DNA from 4 places in the Peribacillus sp. FSL H8-0477 genome. Region 3 is predicted to be linked to each of the others. Evidence: riboswitches for the same ligand, from Rfam matches in the RefSeq annotation. Region 3 holds a riboswitch; each other region holds the start of a gene.
The links. A riboswitch is a leader RNA that binds a small molecule or an ion and turns the genes downstream of it on or off. The one in region 3 is predicted to bind cobalamin.
Positions count from the first base shown of each region.

Region 1: another riboswitch for cobalamin. It lies ahead of MHI18_RS15320 (ribonucleoside-diphosphate reductase subunit alpha); the one in region 3 lies ahead of MHI18_RS19345 (hypothetical protein).
Region 2: another riboswitch for cobalamin. It lies ahead of MHI18_RS10890 (ABC transporter substrate-binding protein); the one in region 3 lies ahead of MHI18_RS19345 (hypothetical protein).
Region 4: another riboswitch for cobalamin. It lies ahead of metE (5-methyltetrahydropteroyltriglutamate--homocysteine S-methyltransferase); the one in region 3 lies ahead of MHI18_RS19345 (hypothetical protein).

Region 1 covers NZ_JBBODE010000002.1:730,568-734,156, forward strand. The annotation lists gene MHI18_RS15320 (ribonucleoside-diphosphate reductase subunit alpha) at 1-1,280, opposite strand, end outside; cobalamin riboswitch at 1,415-1,594, opposite strand; gene MHI18_RS15325 (manganese-dependent inorganic pyrophosphatase) at 1,911-2,840, shown strand; gene MHI18_RS15330 (hypothetical protein) at 2,881-3,027, opposite strand; gene MHI18_RS15335 (SulP family inorganic anion transporter) at 3,097-3,589, opposite strand, start outside.
Region 2 covers NZ_JBBODE010000001.1:2,167,363-2,170,951, forward strand. The annotation lists gene MHI18_RS10885 (FecCD family ABC transporter permease) at 1-760, opposite strand, end outside; gene MHI18_RS10890 (ABC transporter substrate-binding protein) at 726-1,694, opposite strand; cobalamin riboswitch at 1,818-1,995, opposite strand; gene MHI18_RS10895 (GntR family transcriptional regulator) at 2,228-2,959, shown strand; gene gntK (gluconokinase) at 2,952-3,589, shown strand, end outside.
Region 3 covers NZ_JBBODE010000002.1:1,566,789-1,570,377, reverse strand. The annotation lists gene MHI18_RS19355 (hypothetical protein) at 1-194, shown strand, start outside; gene MHI18_RS19350 (ABC transporter substrate-binding protein) at 246-1,205, opposite strand; gene MHI18_RS19345 (hypothetical protein) at 1,246-1,749, opposite strand; cobalamin riboswitch at 1,942-2,161, opposite strand; gene MHI18_RS19340 (MBL fold metallo-hydrolase) at 2,216-3,040, opposite strand; gene MHI18_RS19335 (hypothetical protein) at 3,208-3,589, opposite strand, start outside.
Region 4 covers NZ_JBBODE010000002.1:642,261-645,849, reverse strand. The annotation lists gene MHI18_RS14810 (aminopeptidase) at 1-985, opposite strand, end outside; gene bcp (thioredoxin-dependent thiol peroxidase) at 998-1,465, opposite strand; gene MHI18_RS14800 (ion channel) at 1,526-1,945, opposite strand; cobalamin riboswitch at 2,131-2,279, shown strand; gene metE (5-methyltetrahydropteroyltriglutamate--homocysteine S-methyltransferase) at 2,443-3,589, shown strand, end outside.

The DNA.
Region 1 (3,589 bases), 840 kb from region 3:
AACATATACGGGACGCCTTCTTCTAATTGTGAAATCATGATATTCTTCATGATTGTAATGGCAGGGATTTTCTCAAAAGAAAAGTGCGGTAATGTTCCATCTTCGGCAGCTTGAACGGCTATTGCATACTGTTTGCGGAAGCTTCCTTGACCTTTCACTTCATCAAAATGATCTTCAAGAGAGAACCCGAGTGTTTCTTTTACGGTATGCGGGTCAAAGAGATACCAATCAGACCGGTCACGAACAGCTTCCATAAATAAATCCGGGATGCAGACACCCGTGAAAATATCATGAGCTTTCAAGCGGTCATCACCATTTTGTGTTTTTAAATCAAGGAAGCTTAAAATATCCTTGTGCCAGACATCAAGATAAATCGCAATGGCACCTTTGCGTTGTCCAAGCTGATCAACACTAACAGCTGTTTGATTAAATAAACGGATCCAAGGTGTAGTACCTGAGCTGTTCCCAGCAAAACCTCGAATATCAGAACCCAGAGCACGTATTTTACCTGCATATAGCCCGACCCCACCGCCGAATTTAGACACTTTTGCTGCATCATAGTTTGCCATATAAATGCCGTCAATCGAATCATCAATGGCATCTATGAAACAAGAACTCAATTGACCATGCGATTTTCCTGCATTTGAAAGAGTGGGGGTGGCTACGGTCATATAGAGATTTGACATGGCCCAATAGGCTTCTTTGACAAGCTGAATTCGCATTGATGGTTCGTTGCGCATAATTTCCATCGCAATGATCATAAACCGTTCTTGAGGAAGTTCGTAAACAGCGTCTTTCTCTGGACGAGCCAGATAACGGTCATTGAGTAAATACAGACCGATATAAGAGAATAATTTGTCTTTTTCAGGGTCAATGGCTGATTCAAGTTCCTCAATCTCTTCTTTAGAGTATGAAGCTAACAATTCGGGCTTATATACAGAGTAGCGTTGACCCATTTGTGGGGTGGAAAGCTGCTGAAGCAATCCGTAAAAGGAACCGTAGGAAGTCTTTTCACCGCGGTTAGCACGAGACTCTCTGTACATGGAATGAAGCAGCTGAGCGGCAGCAGCAAACGTCCAATCAGGTGCATCGATATCGACTTTCTCGAGGGCCATTTGTATCAACTTTCTTGATACTTTTGCTTCACTAGCATCAGACTGTCTGTCCAGCCATTTTTGAAACCTAGTTTCGAATGATTTCATGTCTAGACGTCCTTCAAATTGCTTGGACAATATAGTGAATTGCTGCGAGTTGTTATTTATGGTTGTTGTTTGGGTCATAAAATGAATCCTCCTAGTTTTTAAACATAAAAAAATCCGCTCAAGGATTGTGAGCGGATTAAACGATAAGTGTAAGGAAACATGAAAGAAGGCATTACACCATCGTTTCATCATCTCAACCCCCGAAGAACAAGAAACTTAAGCAAGTTTAGGCAGGTCTCCTGACTCGTGATCACCCTACTTTGAGCCCTTCCCGTATCTCATTGATACAGTGGTCATCTCATTTCGTCACACTTACAGTTGCGGGGACAGTACCGGGATTACACCGGTTTCCCTTTTCAGCCGTTTCCGGCACCTAATCTAGCGTTTTCTATATATAGTTATGTTTTTAGTAAATTAATCTATATCTTGTGATTTGAGCTACTATAATCGTAAGCTATCTCTGAGAAAAATACAACCATTTTCATTTGAACTTCGGAATTTATTTCTTAGGAGGAAGGAATCAATTGCTAAACTCCATTTGAACTTGTTATAATCGTTAAGGTCATTATGGGTAAGGACGAAATGATTGGGAAACTCCTCATAATGTACTTAGAATCATTTCTCGAATGAATCGGTGAAAAAATGTGATAAAATAAACATAACACTTTATAAAAAGTAAACTATATTTTTAATTGAAGGAGCATTCACGTGGAAAAAGTACTCGTTTTCGGACACAAAAATCCAGATACAGATACGATTTGTTCAGCAATTGCATATGCTGATTTGAAAAAACAATTAGGTATGGACGCAGAGCCGGTTCGTCTTGGAGAAGTAAATGGAGAAACACAATTTGCGCTCGATACATTTAAATTTGACGCACCTCGTTTAGTTGAAAAGGTTGCTATCGAAGCAGATGCTGTTATTCTTGTTGACCATAACGAACGTCAGCAAAGTGCAGATGATATTGATCAAGTGCGAATTCTTGAAGTAATCGACCATCACCGTATTGCTAACTTTGAAACAAGTGACCCTTTATATTATCGTGCAGAACCTGTTGGTTGTACGGCTACTATATTGAATAAGATTTATAAAGAAAACAGTCTTGAAATACCAAAGGAAGTTGCTGGATTAATGCTATCAGCAATCATCTCAGATTCCTTGCTATTTAAATCACCAACTTGTACTGAACAAGATACAGCCGCTGCATTTGAACTGGCAGAAATTGCGGGTGTAGATGCTGAAAGCTACGGTTTAGAGATGCTTAAGGCAGGCGCTGATTTAAGTGGAAAAACAATTGAACAGCTGATTACCCTTGATGCAAAGGAATTTGCAATGGGTGATGCGAAAGTTGTCATTGCCCAAGTAAATGCTGTTGATACAAACGAAGTAATGGCTATGCAGACAGAATTAGAAGCGGCCATCTCAGCAGTTGTTTTTGAAAGGAATCTTGATTTATTCCTATTTGTTGTTACTGATATTCTGATTAATGACTCAGTAGTGCTCGCACTTGGCAGCAAGACAGACGCTGTTGAAAAGGCATATGATGTCGAACTGTTTAATAACCTAGCTGTTCTTAAAGGGGTCGTTTCACGTAAAAAACAAATCGTCCCTGTGTTGACAAATATCCTTTCAAACTAAAAAAACGAACGTATCGTTGAGTAGCGATACGTTCGTTTTTTTAATTTGTTTCATTTTTTTCTTTTTCATAGGCAATCACAATCACATCTTTATTAACCTGCTTACCGAGCTTATCCTCAAAACTCTTTACTTCATTAACTAAATCCTCAGAAAGACTGGCGGCTGTATAATCGTTTTCCTCTTGCAAGTAGTAATCCTCCTTCACATTTATCTGTAGAGGGAATTAGTATGTGCAATGGTTCCTTTGATTATACGGTTAGGAATTACTGGCTTTAGGCAGCTCTTTATTAAAAATAGCGAGGCGTTCAATTAAGTCACTGCTTGCCCTGTCAAGGCCGATGATGTGAACGGTTTTCCCTTGCTCTCGGTATTTTAAAACGACTTTATCTACAGCACCGACCGCTGAATCATCCCACAAGCGGGAATGAGAGAAATCAATGATAATGGTCTTCACCGACTCTTGGGCTGTCAATTTATTAACGAAGTCACTTACAGATGCAAAGAAAAGCTGCCCCGTCACTTGATAGGTGACATCTGTTGAAGTTTGAATCTTTTCGATATGAACCCGAGATAGTTTTGCTGAGAAAAAGATCATGCTTAAAATGACACCGGTGAAAACACCCTTGGAAAGATCATGTGTATAGACAACAGTAAATACAGTGACTAGCATAATAAAGGTATCACTCTTAGGTGTTAAATGAAGTCTTTTTAATGATGACCAGTCAAAGGTTCCGATTGAAACCATAATC
Region 2 (3,589 bases), on a different contig from region 3:
TCAGCTTGCGGCGTTTCACATTTACTCCCAGATGCTGTGCCCTGTCTTCCCCAAAGGATAGAGCATTCAATTCCTTTGCATTCAGCATCAAGACTAGTACACCAACTAGGAAGAAAGGCAGGATAATCGTGATATAACTCCAGCCTCGCATCGACACACTGCCCAGCAGCCACCCAATAATCTGCCGCAGTTCATTACCCGTTAACGCAATCATCAACGAGATAAATGCCCCTAGAAATGAGCTGAAAATAATACCGGTTAAGATAATCGATTCAACTTTCATTGACCTGTCAATTTTCCGGGCAAAAAACAGAACGGCAAAAATGGTCGCAAATGAAAACGACACACTAAATACCGGAAGTGTAAACGGACCGATTATCGGCAAAGAGAAGGAGAAAAACAACACAATCACCGCGCCTAACGATGCTCCTGATGAAACACCGAGTGTATATGGGTCGGCTAATGGGTTTCGCAAAAGCCCCTGAAAAGCAGCCCCTGAAACAGCCAATGAGGCCCCGACAAGTCCAGCTAAAATAACCCGCGGTAAACGAATATTCATAACAATATTGGTATACATTTCATTCGTCTGTTCAATAGGGAAGTTCAGAATTTCTTTAGCAAGTATTTTCAGCAAATCCATGATTGGCACAGAAACCGCACCGATTGAAACTCCTGCAAGGAACGACGCTGTCAAAAAGGCGATTGCCAGCACGTAGATTACTTTTTTATTTAAATACGTCTGGATAGACCGCTTTGGCAAGTTCATCTACTCCCTCTGCCAGCCTTGGACCTGAACGAGTAACAAGATCTTCATCCACGTCAACCACCTGTTTTTCTTTAATAGCAGTGACTGCTTCCCAACCATTACGATTTAAAATATCGCTTGTTACATCATCTACATAACGGCCATACGTCGTAATAATGACATCCGGATCCTCTTCAATCATCGATTCCTCTTCCATCTTAGCCCAGCCCTCTTGATCGGCTGCGGCATTTTTCGCGTTGATCAGCTTCAGCATTTCATCCATGAAGGTGTTTTTTCCCGTCACATATATCTCTGGAGATCCGGAAACCTCCACTAAAACTTTCTTTTGTTCATGCGGTTTAATCTCTGCAGCTTTTTCTTCGATAGTACGTAACTTTGTCTTCATTTCATCAATAAGAACGTTTGCTTTATGATCGGCTCCTGTTGCCTTACCAAGCATCTCAATAGATGTATAGACATCCTCGAAGTTTGCTGCATCATTGATGACTACTACTGAAATACCTGAATCCTTCAGTTGTTGCAGACCTTCCTTCGCACTATTCAATGTGGACCCGTGGGCTAACACTAGATCAGGACTCAGGGAAATAATTTTTTCTATATTAAATTCAAGGTCTCCTATTTTCTCAATATCAGCGGTTTCTTTTGGATAATTATCATAATCTGAGACACCGACAATTTTTTCACCTAGATCCATAGCAAAGGCTATCTCAGTATTGCTTGGAATAAGTGAAACGATTTTTTGTGGTTCTTGTTCAATAGTAACCTGTTCACCCGTTGCATCCTTCAATGTCACAGGAAATACCGCTGTTTCACCTCTATCCATCTCTGAAGTGGACTGTTGCTGCTTCTCCTCTACTTCACTGCCGCAGCCTGTCAAGATCCCGATGACCAAAATACCTGCAAATAGCTTCATGCCTAATTTTCTCATTTTTTAAATCCTCCCAGTCTTTGCTGCACAAATAAAAAATCCCCAATATGAATTGGAGATTGTTGTATGGCCGATTATGACAAATAGAAAAAAGCCACACACCAACCTATCCTCGCAGGTATAAAAAGTGCACGAAAACAGGCAGGTCTCCTGGCTCATGGGTATTGCACACGACGCCTTCCCATAGGAACTACAGTGGCTATGCCGTTTACCCCATTTACAGTGGCGGGACCGCGTTGGAATGACACCAACTTCCCTTTTAAGTCTTTATAAAAAAGACACCTATTTCTTAACTTATATGATTTTTTTATGTATGTCGATTATACACTATAACCTGTATTTCGAACGGATTTCCTTTACTGAATAGTAAATTTCTTGTTAAAAACTGTCTTAACAGACTTAAATACGAATCCTATCTAATTTTACCTTATACATGTTCTGAATAGATAAATAAAACGCTTGCATTCTAAAATAGCTTGATTATAATACTTGTATACAAGTGTACTTGAATGAATAGCAAAGAAGGTGACATCATGTCTGAATCTACTAATTTTCTATACCCAGAAAAATGGCTGTTAAAGGCATCAGTGGGTGAGCGGATAACATGCGAGCTAAGAATGCGTATTATCGCCGGATTAATTGAAAGCGGTGCCATACTATCGGAAAATAAATTGGCAGCAGATTTTGCTGCGAGTCGTTCCCCTGTCCGAGATGCACTAAAAAAACTAGCATCTGAAAACATCATTCGTCTAGAAAGAATGGGTGCTGTCGTTATAGGTTTAACAGAAAAAGATATTAATGAAATTTACGATGTACGTCTCCTTATCGAATCGTTTGTATTTGAACGACTTGTCAGAATAGACACCGATGATTTAACCAAAGAACTAAGTAAAATTCTTGAAATGATGCACGTTGCTATAAAATATCGTGATGCGGACGAGTTTTCATATCAGGATCTATTATTCCATGAAACCATTATCCGATCAGTCAACCACTCCCATATCTTAATGATTTGGAACAATTTAAAACCCGTCATGGAAAGTTTTATTCTCTTGTCAATGCGGGGTCGTTTCCAGGAAACATACAATGACTTCACACGAATAATGGAAAATCATGCTCTTTATATTGAGGCTATTAAAGCAAAAGATCGCTCACTCATGATTAAGTCTTTACATAAGAATTTTGATGATGTTCAAGGAAAAGTAGACGATTTATGGATGTCACAGCAAATGCTAGCTAAAGGAGTTGGGCTCGATAATGACTGATTATATGGTAGGTATAGATATTGGTACAACGAGTACGAAAGCTGTCTTATTTAGTGAAAAAGGCGAAGTAATCCAGCAAGCAAATATCGGTTACCCCCTTCACACGCCGGATAGTTCCACAGCTGAACAAAACCCAGAAGAAATTTTCCAAGCTGTTTTGCAAGCCCTTTCAACGATTATGAAGCTTCACTCTAATAAGACGTTATCCTTTATTTCATTCAGTAGTGCTATGCATAGCGTCATAGCAATGGATGAACAGGACCAACCACTCACACCCTGTATTACTTGGGCAGATAACCGAAGCGAAGCATGGTCTCGTAAAATCAAAAATCAGTTGAATGGGCATGAGATTTATAAACGGACTGGAACACCTATTCATCCGATGTCACCATTGTCCAAAATCGCTTGGTTGGTAAATGAACTCCCTGAGATCGCCTCCAAAGCAACAAAATACATTGGCATTAAGGAATATATTTTTAAAAAGTTTTTTGATCAATATGTAGTCGATCATTCGCTGGCTTCTGCCACTGGCATGATGAATCTTAAAACACTGGATTGGGATGAAGAAGCGTTACAAATCGCAGGAATTACTCGATCCCAATTATCTGATCTTGTCCCAACAACTAAACT
Region 3 (3,589 bases):
TTGAATTTAAAAACGAACCTCTTAAAGATACATTGACAGCATCCAAATGGAGTCAAGACCAACAATCAGAGAGTACTATGATTACTAATCATCTCTTGACTGCCCCCAAAGAAAAAGGTGTATATATATATGATATCTTTGCAAGTTGGGAAAAAGGAGATGCAAGTTATGTCTTTGTTATAGAAGTTCAATAGATAAGGAATAAAAAATCATCCTCCATAAAGAAGGATGATTTTTTTTATTCCTTATTTAAATACATCGGGATAAATAGTTTTAGCAGCTAATTCAACAGCGTCCCCTATTCGCGGTCCAGGTCGGCTCATCATGCTTTCATCAAATTGATATATCTTCCCTTCCGTAACAGCTCTAATAGACTCCCATCCTTTTCGGGATTTTATTTCACCGACCGGATCTTCCATATAACCTACGGTTGTTGTGATAACTGCTGGATTACGCTTGATAACTTCTTCTTCAGATACACTTGGCCATCCTTCTTGATCGTCAAAGATATTCGCAATTCCCGCTTTTTCAAGAATTTCATTTTGAAATGTTCCATTCCCAGCTGTATATAATTCAGGTGATGGACTGATTTCAAAGTAGATAGCAGTTTTATTTACGTTTGCTACTTTGTCTGATACATCGGTAATCTTCTTTTTAATCGTTTTTATTAATTCACTGCCTTTTTCTTCTACATTCATGACTTGGGCTATTTGATTTATATCGCTGTATACCTCTTCAAAAGATGTAGCAGATTGAATAACGAATACTTTTATTCCAGCATCTTCAAGTGGTTTTAACGTATCCATGTCACCGATTGTATAGGCAATGACAACATCGGGTTTCAGGGCGATAATCTTTTCAGCATTGATCGTCATTGAATCAGATACACGTTCGATTTTTGCTGCTTCAGCTGGGTAATCATCAAATTCAGTAGCTCCAATCACTTTATCCCCGGCATCTAATGCAAATAGAATTTCGGTATTGCTTGGCTGAAGTGATACTACTTTTTCTGGAACTTTTTCAAACGTTACTTCTTTTCCCATATCATCTGTTATCGTATACGGTAACTCCTGATTGACTGCCGTTTCAGTGTTGGTTTCAGTCCCTTTATCTGATTTATTTTCAGTTTCTTCATTGCCGCAGCCTGCTAAAATAAAAAAGACCGAGAGAAGAAGTACAATTAACCATTTCGTGTTTTTCATCATTTTTCCCCACTTTTCTAAAGTTACTATTTCTCTGGAACATCTACATAGGTGTAACGTCATAGCAAATACTGATATGAGGGATTTCTTCTACACCATGCAATTTATTAACATAGACAGCCATAACAAAGAAAACATTGGCAAGCAAGTGGGTGTAATCAAAAAGAATCCTAGGAATTTTTTGTTCTGTGCTGACTTTATGGAGCGCACGAACTGATTTCTTTGCCTCACTGCGGCAAGTATGCAGGACGCAAGCCGCTGTTGTTCCTTGTGGAAGCACAAAGGTTTCAATGGATTCCTTGACTTGTTCGCGATAAAAATCGTACATCGTACTTAAGCGATTCAAGTCCTCCTGGGTAATACCAATGCGTCCGCGTACTGAGCCATTTAAGTTATACCCCATATCACATAAGTACAATAGATCATTGTATATAACAGATATGTCTTTTGTTAATGAAGCCGCTAAACCAATACGTGTAGTCAGTGAATCCGTCCTAATTTCAAAATCCACAGTGGAAATTGACTCACGCATGTATGGATAGCACATAAAACGAAAATCTTTCTTAGTCAAAATGAGTACCCTCCTTAATAGGTAAAAGTAATGAATAAACCGCTGTATTTTTAGCTAAAAAGCCACAACGAAAAGCCGGCCAAAGGATATTGGCCGGCATAACTTCCTATTTTAAACACGCAAAAAAGGAGGTATACGCCATACAATCCTCCTAACTTCCGAAGAGCAAAATACGATCAAAAAAGGGCAGGTCTCCTGGCTTGTGCATCATTTTACTCTAAGAACCTTCCCATTTATCTCTAATGAACAGCAGTTTCGTCCTCATTCATTAGAAAAACAGTGGTTTTCTCTTATTTCATTAGCACTTACAGTTGCGGAAACAGCTTCGGATTTACACCGAATTCCCTATTGCGCTGAACTATTCAGCACCCTTTTTCTGCGAGTTTATTCATTTACAGTTAGTATACCATATTCAGGATTTAATCACTGCTGTTTTCTCCATTTATGTCGTAAATAACGTTCCGTTTACTGCTTCTATATATCGTGATGCCGACTTTTGTACTCTATGCTTGGCCTCTTCTTTAATCACACGATTGAATGCGTCATATAATTTATCAAATTTGCATTCTCTTATTCTGCGTGAAATCCTTTCTACATTATTACTTGGAAGGGGAATAAAATTCGGATAACTGTACATAAAACTTACCCATTCCCGGTCAGCTACAACTCGAATAATATCCCCTGTTAATAAAACTCCCTTCTGACTATTTCCATTTTTCCATTCCAAAATTGTACCTCCCTTAAAATGACCTCCTATTCGCTGCAGGATGATACCCTCTTGCAATTCAAATGACTCACCAGACCAAAAAATGATATGTTCACTGGGTCTCGTCACCCATTCTCTATCATCTTCATGAATATAAATGGGGCTGTTAAAAGCTTCAGCCCACTCTACTTGACTAGAATAATAATGAGGATGAGATAAAGCTATCGCATCAATTCCACCTAAATCTTCAATATGTCTTATCGTCGTTTGGTCAAGATAGGTTATACAATCCCACAATAAATTAAACTGCTTCTCTTTTATCAGATAAGCCGTTTGTCCAATTCCAAAACCTGGATGAGTGTTTATGCTATATAAGTGTTCTTCTTCCACAAGAATTGTATTCTTATATGCACCCTCTTCGATCATCTTATCCAAGGTTGTCCAAGTCTGGCCTTTCGAACTAATATACTGTCTTTCCTCCCCGCAAATCATACATTCTTCAGGTACTTCATTAGAGCATTCATACTGAACCCCACAAGTCTCACAAATATAATGATTCAAACAAACCACAACCCCTTTTCCTAATAAATAACCAATAATTAAAATTAGTAAATATAACTATATTATACTATAATTTTACAATATTCTGCTTTATCTCCCATAAGAGAGCAAAAAAGAAGCCGAGTATCTCGGCTTCTTTTTCTCCTACTCACTGGGGCATGTTTGGTCTATCGATCATACCAAAATCCAGCAATATTAAATCCTCTCAATGTCTCTTCTTCTCCTTTATCATTCTCAAGTGTCAGGGAGCCTATAGCATAAAACAGCTTCCATTCAAAAAAGCGCCCCTTAATCTTAAGAATTTCCACTACTGTTTCTTGCCGACCATCAGGTGTTTTCTTAGATGTTATTTTTACACATTCGTAATCACGTATGCATTGGTAGCTATCTTTACTGCTGATATACTCCTTAAACGAATCATCTGTTGGCACACGAAAAACAGATAGTAGAAAAAGAATAAAAACGCCTAAAACGATCTTTTTAGCTATATTTAGCTGCCGTTCACTTACTAAAACTCCAATTACCGAATATAGAGTAATCCCATATAGC
Region 4 (3,589 bases), 920 kb from region 3:
TATCCCAATGAACAGACGAACGATTCCCATTGTCCGCTTCTTCATATGCTTCTCCTGGTGTAAAGTGAAGACTGCCGCATATTTTTTCGTCAAAAAGGATATCGCCCATTGGTTCAGTAATCAACGGGTTAACTCCAAGTGCAAATTCACCAATATAGCGTGCCCCAGAATCCGTATCGAAAATTTCATTCATTTTATCGAGTTGATCTGAAAAAGCTTTCACGAGTTTCCCATCTTTAAAAGTGAGTGACACATTGTTAAATGTGGTTCCTTGATAAGGACATGGTGTATTAAACCTAATTACTCCATTAACACTATTTTTAATCGGAGCCGTAAATACTTCGCCGTCCGGAACGTTATTTTCTCCTGAACAGACCACGGCCGGGATTCCCTTAATTGAAAACTGGATATCTGTTTCAGGAGCTACAAGCCGAACTTTATCCGTACGCTCCATAAGTTCTTTCAGCGGCTGCATAGCTTGGTTCATTTTTTGATAATCAACCGAACTGACATCTAGTAAATAGTCTTCGAACCGGCTAAAGCTCATTCCCGCTTTTTGTGCAAGACCACGAGTTGGATAATTAAGAAGAACCCAACGACGGTTATTTACGTAGAAAAAGGTCGATTCCTTCATTGCCTGGCCGCGGAGTCTATGCTTATCCATAGGCACTTCTGCCATTTCAGCATCATTTTCCTCACCATAAGCAATAATAACGGCATCAATATCTCGGTATTTTTGCATAGCCCATTTCGCTGCTGTCTCTAATTGTTCTTTTTCATAGCCCAGTGCCAAATGCTTATCCAGTTCATCATCCAGTAATTCTATATACGGATAGGCTCCCAGTTGGTATACCTCATCTATGAGTTCCTTCATAAGCGGCTTAGCGTTATAATGGCCGCGAATTAAGACCCTCTCTTTTGTTTTTAACTTGACTGAATGATGAATTAACATTTTTGCTAAGTTAACAAGCCTAGTATCTCTCATAATACCCTCCGCTTACTGCTCTTTCCTCAAATATTCCAAAGCTTCCTCTACATGACCTTGGACTTTCACCTTACGCCATTCCTTTACGAGGTTTCCTTCTTTATTAATTAAAAATGTTGAACGTTCAATTCCCATATATTCCTTACCAAAATTCTTTTTTAATTTCCACACATCATATTGTTCAGCCGCTTCATGATCTTCGTCTGCAAGTAATAAAAACGGCAGGCCATGCTTTTCAATGAATTTTTCATGCCGGGAAATAGGATCTGGGCTGATACCTAAGATCACAGCATTTAATTCTTCAAACTTTTCATGCTGATCACGAAAATCACACGCTTCCGTTGTGCAGCCTGGTGTCATATCCTTTGGATAAAAATAGAGAATAATATTTTTTCCTTTAAAATCGGTTAACGATACTTCTTGTCCATTATTAGCGTGCAATGTAAATTCTGGAGCTTTCTCTCCAATTTGTAAACTCATCATACATCCTCCTCTTTCTTCTAGGTAAAGATTACCGAATCCATTAGATAAAAACAACTATCAGAGGTCTTTTCGATTCTTTTCCTCGTAATCAATGACTGTACGAATAACAAATGCGACTGGAAGTGTATATCCAATAAATGCCTGAACAGTAGCAATCATTCTTCCTATCCCAATAGGGCTGATATCACCATAACCTACAGAAAACATGGTCATCGCACTGAAATAAAAGGATGTTTCCATCTGTTGAAAGAAATCACCTGCCACACGATGCCCTCCATCTAGAATCACCATATGATTTCTCAATTCAAATAATAGATAAATCATTGCAAAGCCAATTAAGATAGTGGTATATAAATTCGTAGCCCATGCCAGGGTTTCTAGTGATAACCTTTTTTTATATATGGAAGATAAAAACAAAGTACGGACGCTCATAATCATACAAAGAATAATGGCAAGCATTAATAAATAAAAAATCATGTCCTTCCTCTTTTCCCATTCTGTCCTATATCTTATGTCTACTACCTATTCATTCTTTATATGAAAGAAAAAATTCCAGTCATTACTTTTCATCTATGCGCCGTAAGCACCATTCACCCAGATTGGGTTGACCAGTAAAATCATTTCATGCTATCATTACTTAAATTTTCAAACTTTTTTAATAATTTTATAATGTGGAAACAGGTTCCTCTGATACTCATATCAAAGGATTAAAAGGGAAGTCCGGTAAATTCCGGCACGGTCCCGCCACTGTAATTGGAAATTAACTAACATTTCCTTAAGTCAGGTTACCTGCCTGTTTCGACAACACTGTTTTTAACCTACGAAGGATAGGGAGGTGTTAGATAATGAGAAGACACAGGTATAACTGCATACCTTTCTTTAGGTATTTCTAACTCTTTCTAAAAGAGCTGGGAATGCCTTTTTTGTTTTTAAAATAGAAAAAGTCGGTTTATATCGTATAGGAGGAGAACAATATGAAAAGCTCAAATCTAGGATATCCGCGAATCGGAGAAAATCGAGAATGGAAAAAAGCACTGGAAGCATATTGGGCAGGAAGCCTAACAGAAAGTGACTTTCAAGAAAAAATGACCGAAATCCGCCTAGCCAATCTACAAAAACAAAAAGACCACGGCATTGAGTGGATACCCGTAAACGACTTTACCCTATATGATCAAATGCTGGATACAGCTGTGATGTTCGGTCTTGTCCCTAAAAGGTACTCTGACTATACAGGCGGTAAAGTACCTCTTTCCATTTATTATTCAATGGCCAGGGGTAATCAAAATGAAGTGGCAGCGGAGATGACAAAATGGTTCAATACAAACTATCACTATATTGTTCCAGAAATCGAAAACAGTCAGCTCAAACTGTTGGAAAACAAACCTCTGGCTGCCTATCGGGAAGCAAAGAAACAGCTGGGTATCGAAGGAAAACCGGTTCTAATAGGTCCTTATACTTTTATTAAGCTGTCCAAGGGCTACAATAAAAAAGACCTACCGTCCATTATTCTGCGTCTCCTGCCTTTATATAAACAAATTTTACAGGAGCTTGAACAGGAAGGGGTACAGTGGATACAAATCGATGAACCGATTCTTGTCACCTCTCTTGCTAAAGAAGAAATGAAAACAATTACCTATCTCTATGAACAATTACAACTAGCTGCCCCATCCTTACATATCTTGCTGCAAACCTACTTTGATAGAGCTGAATGGTATGAAGAGTTGATTAAACTCCCTGTTCAAGGAATTGGACTCGATTTTGTCTATGACAATGGACGTAATCTGCAAAGTCTCAAACAGTTCGGTTTCCCAAAAGATAAAATTCTCGGAGCTGGTGTGATTGATGGTCAAAATATTTGGCGGGCTGATTTACCAGCTAAAGTCGATCTACTTTCAACTATCAGCCGCTTTGTCTCTAAGGATAACCTTTGGATTCAACCTTCCAGCAGTCTGCTGCATGTTCCGGTTACAACAGATAACGAAACCCTGCTTACATCAGAAATCAAAGAAGCGATGTCCTTTGCCGATCAAAAATTACAAGAAATTTCCCTTCTTACTAAAGGATTAAATGAAGGAATCAATTCTGTCCGACTTCAGTTCGACGCTCAGCAGGCCGCTTTAG